2 regions of the Streptomyces sp. NPDC091972 genome follow, and region 1 is predicted to be linked to the other one. Evidence: predicted binding sites of a transcription regulator. Region 1 holds the regulator's gene; the other holds the start of a gene.
The links. The regulator HspR, encoded in region 1, represses chaperone genes until heat shock. The targets are predictions, from matches to a motif close to TTGAGNNNNNNNNNCTCAA.
Positions count from the first base shown of each region.

Region 2: lon (endopeptidase La) is a predicted target of HspR. The motif match lies at 1,912-1,930, and genes of this name have one in related genera.

Region 1 is NZ_JBIVSV010000005.1:427,095-434,384, reverse strand. It holds gene ACIQJT_RS17750 (LuxR C-terminal-related transcriptional regulator) at 1-164, opposite strand, end outside; gene ACIQJT_RS17745 (substrate-binding domain-containing protein) at 454-1,557, opposite strand; gene ACIQJT_RS17740 (fibronectin type III domain-containing protein) at 1,798-3,447, shown strand; gene ACIQJT_RS17735 (heat shock protein transcriptional repressor HspR) at 3,508-3,954, opposite strand; gene dnaJ (molecular chaperone DnaJ) at 3,960-5,138, opposite strand; gene grpE (nucleotide exchange factor GrpE) at 5,184-5,831, opposite strand; gene dnaK (molecular chaperone DnaK) at 5,828-7,290, opposite strand, start outside.
Region 2 is NZ_JBIVSV010000007.1:166,449-173,738, forward strand. It holds gene lon (endopeptidase La) at 1-1,889, opposite strand, end outside; gene ACIQJT_RS22225 (GNAT family N-acetyltransferase) at 2,069-2,728, shown strand; gene ACIQJT_RS22230 (rhomboid-like protein) at 2,990-3,811, opposite strand; gene ACIQJT_RS22235 (spermidine synthase) at 3,951-4,628, shown strand; gene ACIQJT_RS22240 (response regulator transcription factor) at 4,752-5,489, shown strand; gene ACIQJT_RS22245 (ATP-binding protein) at 5,486-6,595, shown strand; gene ACIQJT_RS22250 (multifunctional oxoglutarate decarboxylase/oxoglutarate dehydrogenase thiamine pyrophosphate-binding subunit/dihydrolipoyllysine-residue succinyltransferase subunit) at 6,889-7,290, shown strand, end outside.

The sequences.
Region 1 (7,290 bases):
TCGGGGTCCGGGTGCAGCAGGGCCAGTTCGAGCAGGCAGGGCACCGGTTCGGCGTCGGCGCGCGGCACACGGCCGCGTCGTACGGCCCGGGAGTACACCCGGTCCCCGGCCTCGCACAGCCGGTCAGCGCCGTGTGGATGGTCGTCCGCCCCGAGCCCGGCCATTGCCCATCCCACCCCCGGTTCCAGCGTCTACCGCCCTCTTGTCCTGTTTCCCCAGCGGAGCGTCGAAGCCCCCTCGGCTCCGCAACTATGCGCGGACCGGACCGGCTCCGCAACACGGCTCCCCGGGCCACGACCGTCGATACGGGACGGTATGCACCGGTATCCACGGGCCTCCGTCCGCCTCCTTGCAACAAGCTGCGGTGCCGGGGCCCGGATTGCCCGAGCCGCGAGCGGCACAGGGACAGCACGAAGGGCCGGAGGGGAACCCCTCCGGCCCTTGTCGGCAGGCTTACTTCAGGCCGGCCGTCTGGCAGGCGCTCGCGTACTGCGAGGTGCAGATGTCCTTGACGGTGTAGATGCCGTCCTTGACGACCGTGCTCTTGATGTTGTCCTTCGTCAGGGCGACGACCTGGACGAGCTGGGCCGGGATGTCCTTGTTCGTGGGGCTGTCCACGCTGTCCTTGGCGAGGGCGTCGAACTGGATGCTCTTGCCCTGGATCTTCGTCACGGCCATCTCGGCGGCGGCCTCGGCCTCGTCCGGGTACGGCTTGTAGACGCTCATGTACTGCTCGCCCGCGACGATCCGCTGCACCGCGGACAGTTCCGCGTCCTGGCCCGTGATCGGCGGGATCTTGCTGATGCCCGCGTCCTCCATGGCCTGGATGGCGGCGCCGGCCATGGCGTCGTTGGCGGAGTACACGGCCTTGATGTTGCCCTTGCCGATCGCGCTGACCGCCTCGGCCATGTTCTTCTGCGCGATCTCCGGCTTCCAGCCGTCGACGTCGTACGTCTTGGCGATCGTCACCTTGCCGTTGAGCTCGGACATCGCGCCCGCCTTGAACTGCCCGGCGTTCGGGTCGGACGGCGAGCCGTTGATCATCACGATCTTGTCGGAGGTGTCGATGCCCGAGCCGAGCGCCTCCAGGAGGGAGCGGCCCTGCACCTCGCCGACGAGCTCGTTGTCGAAGGAGACGTACCCGTCGATCGGGCCCTCGGCGAGCCGGTCGTAGGCGATGACCGGGATGCCCGCCTCCTTGGCCTTCTCCACCATGCCCGCGATGGCGTGCGAGTCCACGGCGTCCAGCAGGATGACGTCGACCTTCTGGTCGATCATCTGCTGCATCTGCGTGGCCTGCTTCTTGGCGTTGGCCTCGCCGTTGGCGTAGACGGTCTTGCCCTGCTTGTCGGTGAGTTCGGCGACCTTCTTCTGGATGATCGGGTAGTCGAACTCCTCGTAGCGGGTGTTCGTCTTCTCCGGCATCAGCACGCCGACGGTGATGTCGTTCCCCTTGGTCGGACTCGCCTCGCTCCCGCTCGCGGCGCCGAGCGCGCCGCAGGCGGCCAGCGAGAAGGTCATCGTGGACGCGGCCACGGCTATGGCGATACGACGCATGGGGCTGCTCACTTCTGATGCTTTCCGGACGCGGGCGCGGCATTGCGGCCCATGTGACTGAAAAGCCAACGCGGCGGCGCCCACCGGCGTCAAGCGGAATCACTTAACGAGTGCGCAACACCACTCTCCGCCGATGGTGTGAAGACTTGGCGCGAACACCGGTACAACCAACTTCACACCTCGTGAGTCGTGATCACAGCAGCCCCACAACTGCTGTTCCACGCCCGACCAGAGGATCGAATGAAGTCAGCCAGACGGACGACCGCCACCGCTGTCGTCCTCGCCACCGCCGGCACCCTCGTCACCCTGACGACGTCCCCCGCCGCGGCGACCGTGTCGTGCACCTCCCCCGTGTTCAAACGGCAGTTCTACGCGAACACGTCCCTCTCCGGCACCCCGAAGAAGACCGACTGCGACAACGCGATCGACCAGACCTGGACCGGCGCCCCCGTCACCGGACTGCCCAAGGACAACTTCGGCGTCCGCTGGACGGTGACCCGCGACTTCGGCTCCGGCGGCCCCTTCGCCCTCAACGCCACCGGCCTCGACGGCATGCGCGTCCACCTCGACGGCGTCCGCAAGATCGACCTCTGGAAGAACGTCTCGTCGACGGTCACCAAGACCGCCAACGTCACCATCCCCTCCGGCAAGCACACCCTGCGCATCGACTACGCCAACTGGACCGGCACCGCCAAGGTCAAAGTCACCTACACCCCCCGCACCACAGCCGACGTCGACAAGGTCAAACCCCTGGTACCGACCGGCACTTCGCTGACCTACGACAAGACCACCGGCAAGGCCACACTCATCTGGACCAAGAACAAGGAGATGGACCTCGCCGGGTACCGCGTGTACCGGCGGCTGAAGGGCACCTCGTTCCCGGCCGCCCCGCTCACCACGACCACCTCGACCTCGTACACCGACAGCACTCTGCCGGTGACCGGCGACACCTACTACTACGAGGTCCGCGCCCGCGACAAGGCGGGCAACGAGTCCGGCGGCACCGCCGACCAGCCCGTGGTCACCGTCGACCGGACCGGCCCGTCCGCGGCCACCGGGCTGACGGCGGTGGGCACCACGGCGGGCAACTCGCTGACCTGGCAGGCCTCCCCGTCCCCGGACGTCGACCACTACGAGGTGTGGGGCGCCCCGGTGGGACAGTCCGACCCCGACGGGCCGCACCCGGTCTGGAGCACCTCCTGGACGGACGTGACCGCAGAGGCGGGGACGGCGTACGCGTACAAGGTGCAGGCCGTGGACAGGGCCGGTAACTTCGCGCCGGTCTCCGAGCCGGCCACGGTCACCCGCCCCGTTCCCTCGGCGGTGCCCGCCCCGACCGGGGCCACCGGCACCCCGGCCGACGCGGCCACCACCCTCGCGTGGACCGCGGCCCCCGACGCCACCGGCTACCGCGTCTACCGTCGCACCCGTGTCAACGGCGCCTGGAGCGTGCTCGGCACCGCGTCCGGCACGTCGTACGAGGACACCTCGGCACCGCAGGGCGAGGCCTCCTACTACGTGGCCGCCGTCGACGCGAGCGGCGCCGACTCGGTGCCCTCCTCGCCGGTGACCGTCGACCGGCTCACCCCGGCCACCGCGACCGGCCCGGCCGCGCCGAAGCTGACCCTGGTCACCAACGGGGTCCCCGGCCGCTCTCCCATCGAGGTCAAGGCCGTCCCCGGCGCGGGTGACGAGGCACGCGTCCTGAAGGGCTACGCCTGGGAGATGTCGGGCGCCTGCGGCTCCAGCGGCGACCAGTTCTCCACCACCGGCACGCTCTCCTGGACGGCCCCCTGGAACGGCCCCTGCGTCGCCACGGCGTACGCCGTGGACGCCTACGGCCGTCAGGGCGCGCAGAGCGCCTCCGTGGAGTTCTTCAGCGGACGCTGACGACATGGCAGAAGGGGCCCGGAGAGATCTCCGGGCCCCTTCTCGTGCACTGCCTGTGCCCTAGTCCTTCGCCTTCTTCGGCCGCCACACCACCAGCGCGCTGGTCTGCTGGACCTCCTGGTACGGGACCAGGTCGCGGCGGTACGACGCGTGCACCGCCGCCTCGCGCTGCTGCATGGCCGCCGCGGCGCCCTCGACGGCGGCCTGGAGTTCGGCCACCCTCGACTGGAGCGCGGCGACCTGGTTCTCCAGCTCGATGATGCGCTTGATGCCGGCGAGGTTGATGCCCTCGTCCTGCGACAACTGCTGGACGGTGCGCAGCAGTTCGATGTCCCGGGCCGAGTAGCGCCGGCCCCGGCCCGCGGTGCGGTCCGGGGACACCAGGCCCAGACGGTCGTACTGGCGCAGCGTCTGCGGGTGCAGGCCGGAGAGCTGGGCCGCCACCGAGATGACGTAGACCGGGGTCTCCTCGGTCAGTTCATACGGATTGCGTCGACGGCCGTCCATCTAGATCAAGCTCCCTTCGCGGCCTGGAACAGCTCCGCCCGTGGATCCTCACCCACGGTCGCCTCGCGATACGCCTCGAGCGCGTCACGAGCCTTCCCCGACAGCTCGGTCGGGACACTCACCTCGACGGTGACCAGCAGATCGCCCCGGGTGCCGTCCTTGCGGACCGCGCCCTTGCCCCGCGCCCGCATGGTGCGGCCGTTGGGCGTGCCCGGGGGCAGCTTCAGCGTCACGGCGGGACCGCCCAGTGTCGGCACCCTGACCTCGCCGCCGAGCGCCGCCTCCGAGAAGGTCACCGGGACCGTCACCGTGAGGTTGTCGCCCTTGCGGCCGAAGACGGGGTGCGTGTCGACGTGCACGGTGACGTACAGGTCGCCCGCGGGGCCGCCGCGTTCGCCGGGCGCCCCCTTCCCGCGCAGCCGGATCCGCTGCCCGTCGGAGACGCCCGCCGGGATGCGGACCTGCATGGTGCGGGAGGACTTGGCCCGCCCGGAGCCCTTGCAGATCTCGCAGGGGTTCTCCGCGATCAGGCCGCGGCCCTTGCAGTCGGGGCACGGGTCGGTCAGGGAGAAGCCTCCCCCGGAGCCCCTGGCCACCTGGCCGGTGCCCACGCAGGTCGGGCACACGCGCGGGTTGCCGTTGGCGTCGCCGGTGCCCGAACAGGCCTTGCAGGGGGCCTGCGAGGACATCCTGAGCGGGACCGTCGCGCCCTCGATCGCCTCGGTGAAGCTGAGGGAGACCTCGGTGTCGATGTCCTGCCCGCGCCGCGGCTGGACCCGTGTGGTGCCGGAGCTGCCCCGGTTGAACAGGCCCCCGAAGACGTCTCCGAGTCCGCCGCCGAAGCCGCCGGCTCCCTGGCCCCCGCCCTGGGCGCCTCCGAAGAGGTCGCCCAGGTCGAAGTTGAAGGAGCCGCCCGCGCCGCCCGGCCCCGGGCGGAAGCCGCCGTTGCCGAACAGGGCGCGGGCCTCGTCGTACTCCTTGCGCTTCTTGGGGTCACCGAGGACGTCGTTCGCCTCGGAGATCTCCTTGAAGCGCTCCTCGGCCTTGGTGTTGCCCTTGTTGGCGTCCGGGTGGAACTCGCGGGCGAGCTTCCGGTACGCCTTCTTGATCTCGGCCTCGGTGGCGTCCTTGGGGACGCCGAGGACCTTGTAGTAGTCCTTCTCGATGAAGTCCTTGGTGCTCATCCTCGACGCGCCCCCTTTCCGGTGTCCCGATCAATCTCTTCGACCTCAGCCCTCCTCAGGGCCGTTGTCCTTGTCGTCGCCGGCCTCGGACCCGTCCTCGGCCTTGACCGTCTGCGCGCCCGGCTGCGGCTCGGCCACGGCCACCCGCGCGGGGCGGATGGTGCGCTCGCCGATGCGATACCCAGGCTGCAGAATCGCCACGCACGTCGTCTCGGTGACGTCGGGCGCGTAACTGTGCATCAGGGCCTCGTGGATCGTCGGGTCGAAGGGCTCGCCCTCCTTGCCGAACTGCTGAAGGCCCATCTTCGCCGCGACGGTCTCCAGGGACTCCGCGACGGACTTGAACCCGCCGAGGAGCTCCCCGTGTTCCCGCGCGCGGCCGATGTCGTCGAGCACGGGCAGGAGTTCGGTCAGGAGGTTCGCGATGGCGATCTCCTTGACCGTGATCCGGTCCCGCTCCACCCGGCGGCGGTAGTTCTGGAACTCGGCCTGGAGCCGCTGGAGGTCTGCGGTGCGCTCGTCGAGCGCCTTGCGCGACTGGTCCAGCTGGGCCGTCAGGCCGGCGATCTGCGCTGTTGCGTCCCCGGCCGGGGCCGCCCCTTCCTCGGGGGCGGCCTTCGGCTCGGCGTCGTCGGGGGTGGCGCCGGAGGGGACGTCGGGCTTCTCCTCGAAGCCCGGGGTCTCCTCCGTCACGCGGCACCGTCCTTGCGCTCGTCGTCCACGATCTCGGCGTCCACGACGTCGTCGTCGGCCTTGGGGGCCTCGGCGCCGGCCTCGCCGCCCGCGGCCTGCGCGGCCTGGGCGTCGGCGTACATGGCCTGGCCGACCTTCTGGGAGACCGCGGCGACCTTCTCGGTCGCGGTGCGGATCTCCGCGGTGTCCTCGCCCTTGAGCGCGGCCTTCAGCTCCTCGACGGCGGCCTCGACCTCGGTCTTGACCTCGGCGGGGACCTTCTCCTCGTTGTCCTTGAGGAACTTCTCCGTCTGGTAGACGAGCTGCTCGCCCTGGTTGCGGGTCTCGGCGGCCTCGCGGCGGCGGTGGTCCTCCTCCGCGTACTGTTCGGCCTCCTGGCGCATCCGGTCGACCTCGTCCTTCGGCAGCGAGGAGCCGCCGGTGACGGTCATCTTCTGCTCCTTGCCCGTGCCCAGGTCCTTGGCGGTCACGTGCATGATGCCGTTGGCGTCGATGTCGAAGGACACCTCGATCTGCGGCACGCCACGGGGGGCCGGCGGCAGACCGGTCAGCTCGAACATCCCGAGCTTCTTGTTGTACGCCGCGATCTCGCGCTCGCCCTGGTAGACCTGGATCTGCACGGACGGCTGGTTGTCCTCGGCCGTGGTGAAGATCTCGGACCGCTTGGTCGGGATCGTGGTGTTGCGCTCGATGAGCTTGGTCATGATGCCGCCCTTGGTCTCGATGCCGAGGGACAGCGGGGTGACGTCGAGGAGCAGGACGTCCTTGACCTCGCCCTTGAGGACACCGGCCTGGAGCGAGGCGCCGATGGCGACGACCTCGTCCGGGTTCACACCCTTGTTGGCCTCCTTGCCGCCGGTCAGCTCCTTGACGAGCTCGGCGACGGCGGGCATGCGGGTGGAGCCACCGACGAGGACGACGTGGTCGATCTCGTTGATGGAGACGCCGGCGTCCTTCATGACGTTGAAGAACGGGGTCTTGCAGCGCTCCAGGAGGTCCGCGGTGAGCTGCTGGAACTGAGCCCGGGTGAGCTTCTCGTCCAGGTGCAGCGGGCCCTCGGCGGAGGCGGTGATGTAGGGCAGGTTGATCGAGGTCTCGGTGGAGGAGGACAGCTCGATCTTGGCCTTCTCGGCGGCCTCGCGGAGGCGCTGGAGGGCCATCTTGTCCTTGGCGAGGTCCACGCCGTGACCGGACTTGAACTGCTGCACCAGGTAGTCGACGACGCGCTGGTCCCAGTCGTCACCACCGAGGTGGTTGTCACCGTTGGTGGCCTTCACCTCGACGACGCCGTCGCCGATCTCCAGGAGGGACACGTCGAAGGTGCCGCCACCGAGGTCGAAGACGAGGATCGTCTGGTCGTCCTTGTCGAGGCCGTAGGCGAGCGCGGCCGCGGTGGGCTCGTTGACGATGCGAAGGACGTTGAGACCGGCGATCTCGCCGGCTTCCTTCGTCGCCTGGC
Region 2 (7,290 bases), on a different contig from region 1:
GCCTCCACGTAGAGGACGTCCCCGCCGGCTCCGGTGACCGCGAGCCCGGTGGCCACACCCGGGACCGCCGTACGGCGCTCCGCGGGGTCCTGGGCCGACTCGGGCACGTGGTGCGGCCGGCCGATCAGACCGCGCAGGTCCGCGTCCGTGATGGTGAACGGCAGCTCCCGCTCGCCGAGTTCGTGCTGGGCCGCCACCTTGCGCAGCAGCCTCGCGACGGACCGCTCCAGGGTGCGCACGCCCGCCTCGCGGGTGTACTCGCCGGCGAGCTTGCGCAGCGCGCTCTCGTCGATGACGACCTCGTCCTTCGCGAGCCCCGCCCGCTCCAGCTGGCGCGGGAGCAGGTGGTCACGGGCGATGACGATCTTCTCGTCCTCGGTGTAGCCGTCGAGGCGGACCAGTTCCATACGGTCGAGCAGGGCCTCCGGGATGGCCTCCAGGACGTTCGCCGTGGCGAGGAACACCACGTCGGACAGGTCTAGTTCGACCTCCAGGTAGTGGTCGCGGAAGGTGTGGTTCTGCGCCGGGTCCAGGACCTCCAGGAGGGCGGCCGCGGGGTCGCCGCGGAAGTCGGAGCCCACCTTGTCGATCTCGTCGAGCAGGACGACCGGGTTCATCGAACCGGCCTCCTTGATGGCCCGTACGATCCGGCCGGGCAGCGCGCCGACGTACGTCCGCCGGTGGCCGCGGATCTCCGCCTCGTCCCGCACACCGCCGAGCGCGACGCGGACGAACTTGCGGCCCATGGCGTGCGCGACCGACTCGCCGAGGGAGGTCTTGCCGACGCCGGGAGGGCCCACGAGGGCGAGCACGGCACCGCCGCGCCGGCCGCCGACGACGCCCAGGCCCCGGTCGTTGCGGCGCTTGCGCACCGCCAGGTACTCGGTGATCCGCTCCTTCACGTCCTCCAGGCCCGCGTGCTCGGCGTCCAGGACCGCCTTGGCGCCCTGGATGTCGTAGGCGTCCTCGGTCCGCTCGTTCCACGGCAGTTCGAGAACCGTGTCCAGCCAGGTGCGGATCCAGGAGCCCTCGGGCGACTGGTCGGAGGACCGCTCCAGCTTGTCGACCTCCTTGAGGGCGGCCTCCCGCACCTTCTCGGGCAGGTCGGCGGCCTCCACGCGGGCGCGGTAGTCGTCGGACTCCTCGCCCTCCTGCTCGCCGTTGAGCTCGCGCAGTTCCTTGCGTACGGCTTCCAGCTGACGGCGCAGCAGGAACTCCCGCTGCTGCTTGTCGACGCCCTCCTGGACGTCCTTGGCGATGGTCTCTGCCACGTCCTGCTCGGCGAGGTGGTCGCGGAGCTGCTGGGTGGCGAGCTTGAGGCGGGCGACCGGGTCGGCGGTCTCCAGCAGTTCGACCTTCTGCTCGGTGGTCAGGAACGGCGAGTAACCGGAGTTGTCGGCGAGCGCGGACACGTCGTCGATGGCCTGCACCCGGTCCACGACCTGCCAGGCTCCGCGCTTGCGCAGCCAGGCGGTGGCGAGTGCCTTGTACTCCTTGACCAGTTCGCCGACGTGACCGGGCAGCGGGTCGGGGACGGTCTGGTCGACCGTGGTCCCCTCGACCCACAGGGCGGCGCCCGGGCCGGTGGTCCCCGCACCGATCCTCACCCTGCTCCGGCCGCGGATGAGCGCGCCCGGGTCGCCGTCGGCCAGCCGGCCGACCTGCTCGACGGTGCCGAGCACACCCGTGCTCGCGTAGGTGCCGTCGATCCGTGGCACCAGGAGGACCTTCGGCTTTCCGGGTTCCGAGCGGGCCGCGGCCTGGGCGGCCTCGACCGCGGCGCGGACGTCGGTGTCGTTCAGGTCCAGCGGCACCACCATTCCGGGCAGCACGACCTCGTCGTCGAGCGGCAGCACAGGCAGAGTGAGCGGTGTGGACGTCGAAGCCATGATCTCCCCTTCGGCAGTCAAGTTGAGCTATGCCGACTCAATGCCCATGAGCCGTCGAATGTTCCCCACCCGCTTGCCTGTTCGCTGTCGGCGATCACGACTGCCGGAATCGGCACGTCCGGACCTAGGGTCGAGGCGTAATAGGCACATACGGTCACCGGTCATTACTGGGGGATGTCGTGGACGGAGTCGTGCAGGCGTGGGTGACCGGCTGGGTCGTGTCCCGGGGGGCCGCCCCGCCCGAGCGGGAGCCCTGGGGGTTCACCGTCGACGTGGGACAGCTCGCGCAGGTCTCGCGGCACGTCTTCGAGGCGCTGGGCGCCGACGTGGACGAGCGGCTGGTCCGCAAGGTGGCGGACGGGGTGACGGGCGCCGGGGTCTGGCTCAAGGTGTTCCAGGACCCGGAGGTCGTCCGGGGCTGGCTCGGCGAGGGCTGGTGGGTGGACCCGGAACCGGGGTACCTCATGACGGTCCCGCTGGCCGGAGCCGCGGGCGGAGACGGGCACACCCCCGACGGCTACCGGAAGCGCGTCTGGTCCGCCGGCGGCGTCACGCGCGTGCTCCTCGCCGCCCCCGACGGCTCCCTGGCCGCGCGCGGCCAGACCGCCCCGACCGGCGCCACCGCCGTCTTCGACCAGATCGAGACCGCGCCCGCGCACCGGCGCCGGGGCCTGGGCAGCGTCGTCATGCGCACCCTCCAGGGCGCGGCGGCCGCCGCGGGGGCGCGGGCCGGCGTCCTCGCCGGAACACCGGCGGGACGGGCCCTGTACGAGTCTCTGGGCTGGCATGTGCAGGCTCCGCTCACCAGTGCCAAGTTCGTGGGCCGGGGCACCGGGTGAGCGTCCGTCACGGTTCACCGCGCGAAGCCGCCAGGCACCCCGGCAGGGGCTCTGTCACGCTGCGCCGGTGATCGCCCCGGTTCCCCGGTGGTCTCCGCCGGCCGCAGGGCGGACAACGCCCGGCCGGCGCCGGGTCTTCCCGGCGGCCTGCCGGGTCTCGGACGCCGACGTCCCGGTGACCGCGGGCCACGACCCGGCCACCAGCCGCCCCGCGCCGGCCCGGCTCACGCGACCGACCACGACCACGCCGTTCGGACGGGCTCACCGGCCCTCTGGACACCGCCGCTGCCCGGCCGGGGGAAACCGCCCGGCCCGATCCCCGCGCCGCACCAGCGGCCAGGTCGCGACACCGATCACCAGGGCGATCGGGTGACCCCAGTCGGTCAGTGGGTCGGTGAACGCGATCAGGGCGGTCACCAGCAGCCAGCCGAAGAGGGCGAGCAACGGCCAGCGCAGCCACGGCCCGAGCAGCCCCGCCAGGGCGCCGACGCACGCGGCCACGCCGAAGCTGACGCCGTAGTCGAGGCGGTGCAGCGAACTGGCGGGCAGATGCCCGACCAGGACCGCGAGGCCGATGGGCACCTCCGTGGCGAGGGTCGCCCCGGCGTGCCCGAGCAGGAAGACACCGGCCGTGCGCACGCCGCCGATCCGCCGCTCCAGCGCGGTGAGGACGAACAGCAGGGCGAGGGCGTACGGCGAGAGGATCCCGCCCGCGATCCACGACGCGCTGGCCACCAGCACCAGTACGGGCATCCGGGCGAGGTGGACGACATCGGTGCTGGAGCCCTGGTGCAGGGTGTGCACGAGGACCGGGTCCAGATGCGCGGCGACCAGGGAGACGACGGCCAGGACGGCGCCGTAGCCGAAGGTGAACGGCGTCCCGGCGGGGGTGGGGAGCAGCCGCCGGAACCGGGGGACGTGAAGTCGCTTGCCCGGAGCGGCGGTTGCCGTAGGTGTCGCCGGTACCGCGGCACCCGTCCCGGCCCGTTCCCGCTGCCGGGGCATCGCGTCGAGCAGCCCTGCCCCCGCGGGCGCTTCCGGGGCGGGCGCGCCGGAAGGGGCTGGCGGCACGGTCCGTTCCAAGGTGGGCTGCTCCTTCCGTCGCACCCCACCCTTCGCGCCCCACCCGTCCCCTGTCTGTGACCCGCGCCACCCCGGCCCCGATTCACAGGGACTTCTCAAGCAGTCCCGGTCCGGCCGCCGGACCTGCCAGGATGGGCCGATGCCCACCTCGTACGACATCCCCGAAGTCCTGGACCGTCGCGAGGGCCCGTACGGAGAGGTAGTCCTGCGGCGGCACGGCGAGTTGCTCCAGATCATCGCCAACGGCTGCTTCCTGATGGACACCTCCGACGGCCGCTCGGAGCGGATGCTGGTCGACGCGGCGCTCGCCGCGCTCGACGACCGGCCCGATCCGCACGTCCTCATCGGCGGACTGGGGGTCGGCTTCTCGCTCGCACACGCGTCCGCGAACCCGCGTTGGGGCCGGATCACGGTCGTGGAGCGGGAGCCGGCGATCATCGACTGGCACCGCACCGGCCCGCTCTCGGCACTCTCCGCGAAGGCGCTCGCCGATCCCCGGACGAACATTCTGGAAACGGATCTAGTCGGATTCGTCAATGAGACATGCGCCACTTTCGACGCGCTGTGTCTCGACATCGACAACGGCCCCGACTGGACGGTCACGGACGGCAACCACGACCTGTACGCGCACACCGGACTCACAAGCTGCGCAAGGGCGTTGAAGCCGGGCGGGGTACTGGCCGTGTGGTCGGCGAAACCCTCTGCGGAATTTGAGGGATCCCTAGCAAATGCCGGGTTCCAACAGGTACGTACCGAGGAGATCCCGGTTGCCCGGGGCGTACCCGACGTCGTCCATCTCGCCGTCCGACCTGGATAGCAAAGGTGTGACGCCTCCCCGTACTCTGCTTCCCTACGCCGATCATTCAAGCGTCAATCGCAGTCATGCGCAGACAAGGAATCACCCCACATGGTTCCGGAAAGCACTCCCCAGGGGCGGGCGATGGAGCAGACACACACCTCCCACAACGGTTCGACGGCTACCCCGGGCGCTCAGCGCCGGGTCCTGGTCGTCGAGGACGATCCGACGATCGTCGACGCCATCGCGACCCGCCTGCGCGCCGAGGGATTCCTCGTGCAAACGGCGGTCGACGGTCCGTCGGCGGTCGACACGGCCGAGGCCTGGCAGCCGGACCTGCTGATCCTCGACATCATGCTGCCCGGATTCGACGGTCTGGAGGTCTGCCGCCGTGTGCAGGCCGCCCGCCCGGTGCCGGTGCTCATGCTGACGGCCCGTGACGACGAGACCGACATGCTGGTCGGTCTCGGCGTCGGCGCCGACGACTACATGACCAAGCCCTTCTCGATGCGTGAGCTGGCCGCGCGCGTCCACGTCCTGCTGCGGCGCGTCGAGCGGGCCGCGCTGGCCGCCACGACGCCCCGGAGCGGCATCCTCCGGCTCGGCGAGCTGGAGATCGACCACGCGCAGCGCCGGGTCCGGGTGCGGAGCGAGGACGTCCACCTCACCCCCACCGAGTTCGACCTGCTCGTGTGCCTGGCGAACACCCCGCGCGCGGTGCTCTCCCGTGAGCAGCTGCTCGCCGAGGTGTGGGACTGGGCGGACGCCTCCGGCACCCGTACGGTCGACAGCCACATCAAGGCGCTGCGCCGGAAGATCGGCGCCGAGCGGATCCGCACGGTGCACGGCGTGGGTTACGCCCTGGAGACGCCGACGCCATGAGCGAGGGTCCGGCCGGCCGGAGAGGAGGCCCCAGGGAACCCTGGGGCGGCGTGAGTCCGTTCTCGATCAAGACCAAGCTGGGCGCCCTCGTCGTCATCGCGGTCCTCATCACCACCGGGCTGATGATGATCGCGATGCGCACGGCGACCGAGCTGCGCTTCATCACGGTCTTCTCGATGATCGCCACCCTCCTGATCACGCAGTTCGTGGCGCATTCGCTCACCGCGCCCCTGGACGACATGAACGCGGTCGCCCGGTCCATCTCGCACGGCGACTACACCCGCCGGGTCCGCGAGAACCGCCGGGACGAGCTCGGCGACCTGGCCCAGACGATCAACCGCATGGCGGACGACCTGGAGGCCCAGGAACGCCAGCGCAAGGAACTTGTGGCGAATGTCTCCCACGAGCTGCGCACGCCCATCGCGGGCCTGCGCGCCGTGCTGGAGAACATCGTCGACGGGGTCACCCAGGCCGACCCGGAGACCATGCGCACGGCCCTGAAGCAGACCGAGCGGCTCGGCCGGCTGGTGGAGACGCTGCTGGACCTGTCCCGCCTCGACAACGGCGTCGTCCCGCTGAAGAAGCGCCGCTTCGAGGTGTGGCCGTACCTCTCGGGCGTGCTGAAGGAGGCCAACATGGTCGCCTCGGCGCGCGGGGGCATCGCCTCCGGATCCGGCAGCCACACGCGCACGGACGTCCACCTGCACCTCGACGTGTCCCCGCCGGAGCTGACCGCGCACGCCGATCCCGAGCGCATCCACCAGGTCGTGGCCAATCTGATCGACAACGCGGTCAAGCACAGCCCGGCCCACGGGCGGGTGACGGTCAAGGCGCGGCGCGGGGCGCAGCCCGAGTCGCTCGAGCTGGAGGTCCTCGACGAGGGACCCGGCATCCCGCGGTCGGAGTGGCACCGCGTCTTCGAGCGCTTCAACCGCGGTCAGGTCATGCGGCCGCACGGTCCGGGCAGCGACGGCGGCACCGGGCTCGGGCTGGCGATCGCCCGCTGGGCGGTGGATCTGCACGGCGGCCGGATCGGAGTGGCCGAATCCGAGCGGGGTTGCAGAATTCTTGTCACCCTTCCGGGACTCACATCTGTGCCAAGTTGACGTAAAGTTCGAAGCGGAGCCACAAGATCCACCTCTGTCCGCGCTGACGGACACGTGTGATCAGGCAGAGGGCCGCGCCGCAGTCGCGCAGGGCCCCGCCACGCGCTTGCCTGCGACGGCTTCACACACCGGAACCACGCTTGTTTCCCGCCATTTCCGCCCGCGAAACTCGCTCTTCGATGTGACTTACACGACGATGGACCGGCCCGACCTGACCTTCCCGCTCTCGGGGGCGTAGCCTTTATTCCCGCTGTCCATCACCTTGTGAGAAGCGGAAGAGGGCGGTTGCCGCCGTGTCGCCACAGTCCCCCAGTAACTCGAGCATCTCGACCGACGCAGACCAAGCGGGCAAGAACCCCGCTGCCGCGTTCGGCCCGAACGAGTGGCTCGTCGACGAGATCTATCAGCAGTACCTCCAGGACCCGAATTCGGTAGACCGTGCCTGGTGGGACTTCTTCGCCGACTACAAGTCGGGGGCTGCCGCTCCGGCCGCGGCGGGTACCGCGGCCGCGGGGGCCGCGGAGACCACCACCGCCGCCTCTGCCGCCCCGGCTCCCAGCGCCCCGGCCCAGGCTCCCGCCCCGGCCCCGGCCGCTGCTCCGGCCGCGAAGCCGGCCGCCGCGGCTCCGGCCCCGGCCAAGGCCGCCGCCCCGGCCGCCCCGGCGCAGGCCGCTCCGGCGCAGGCCGCTCCGGCC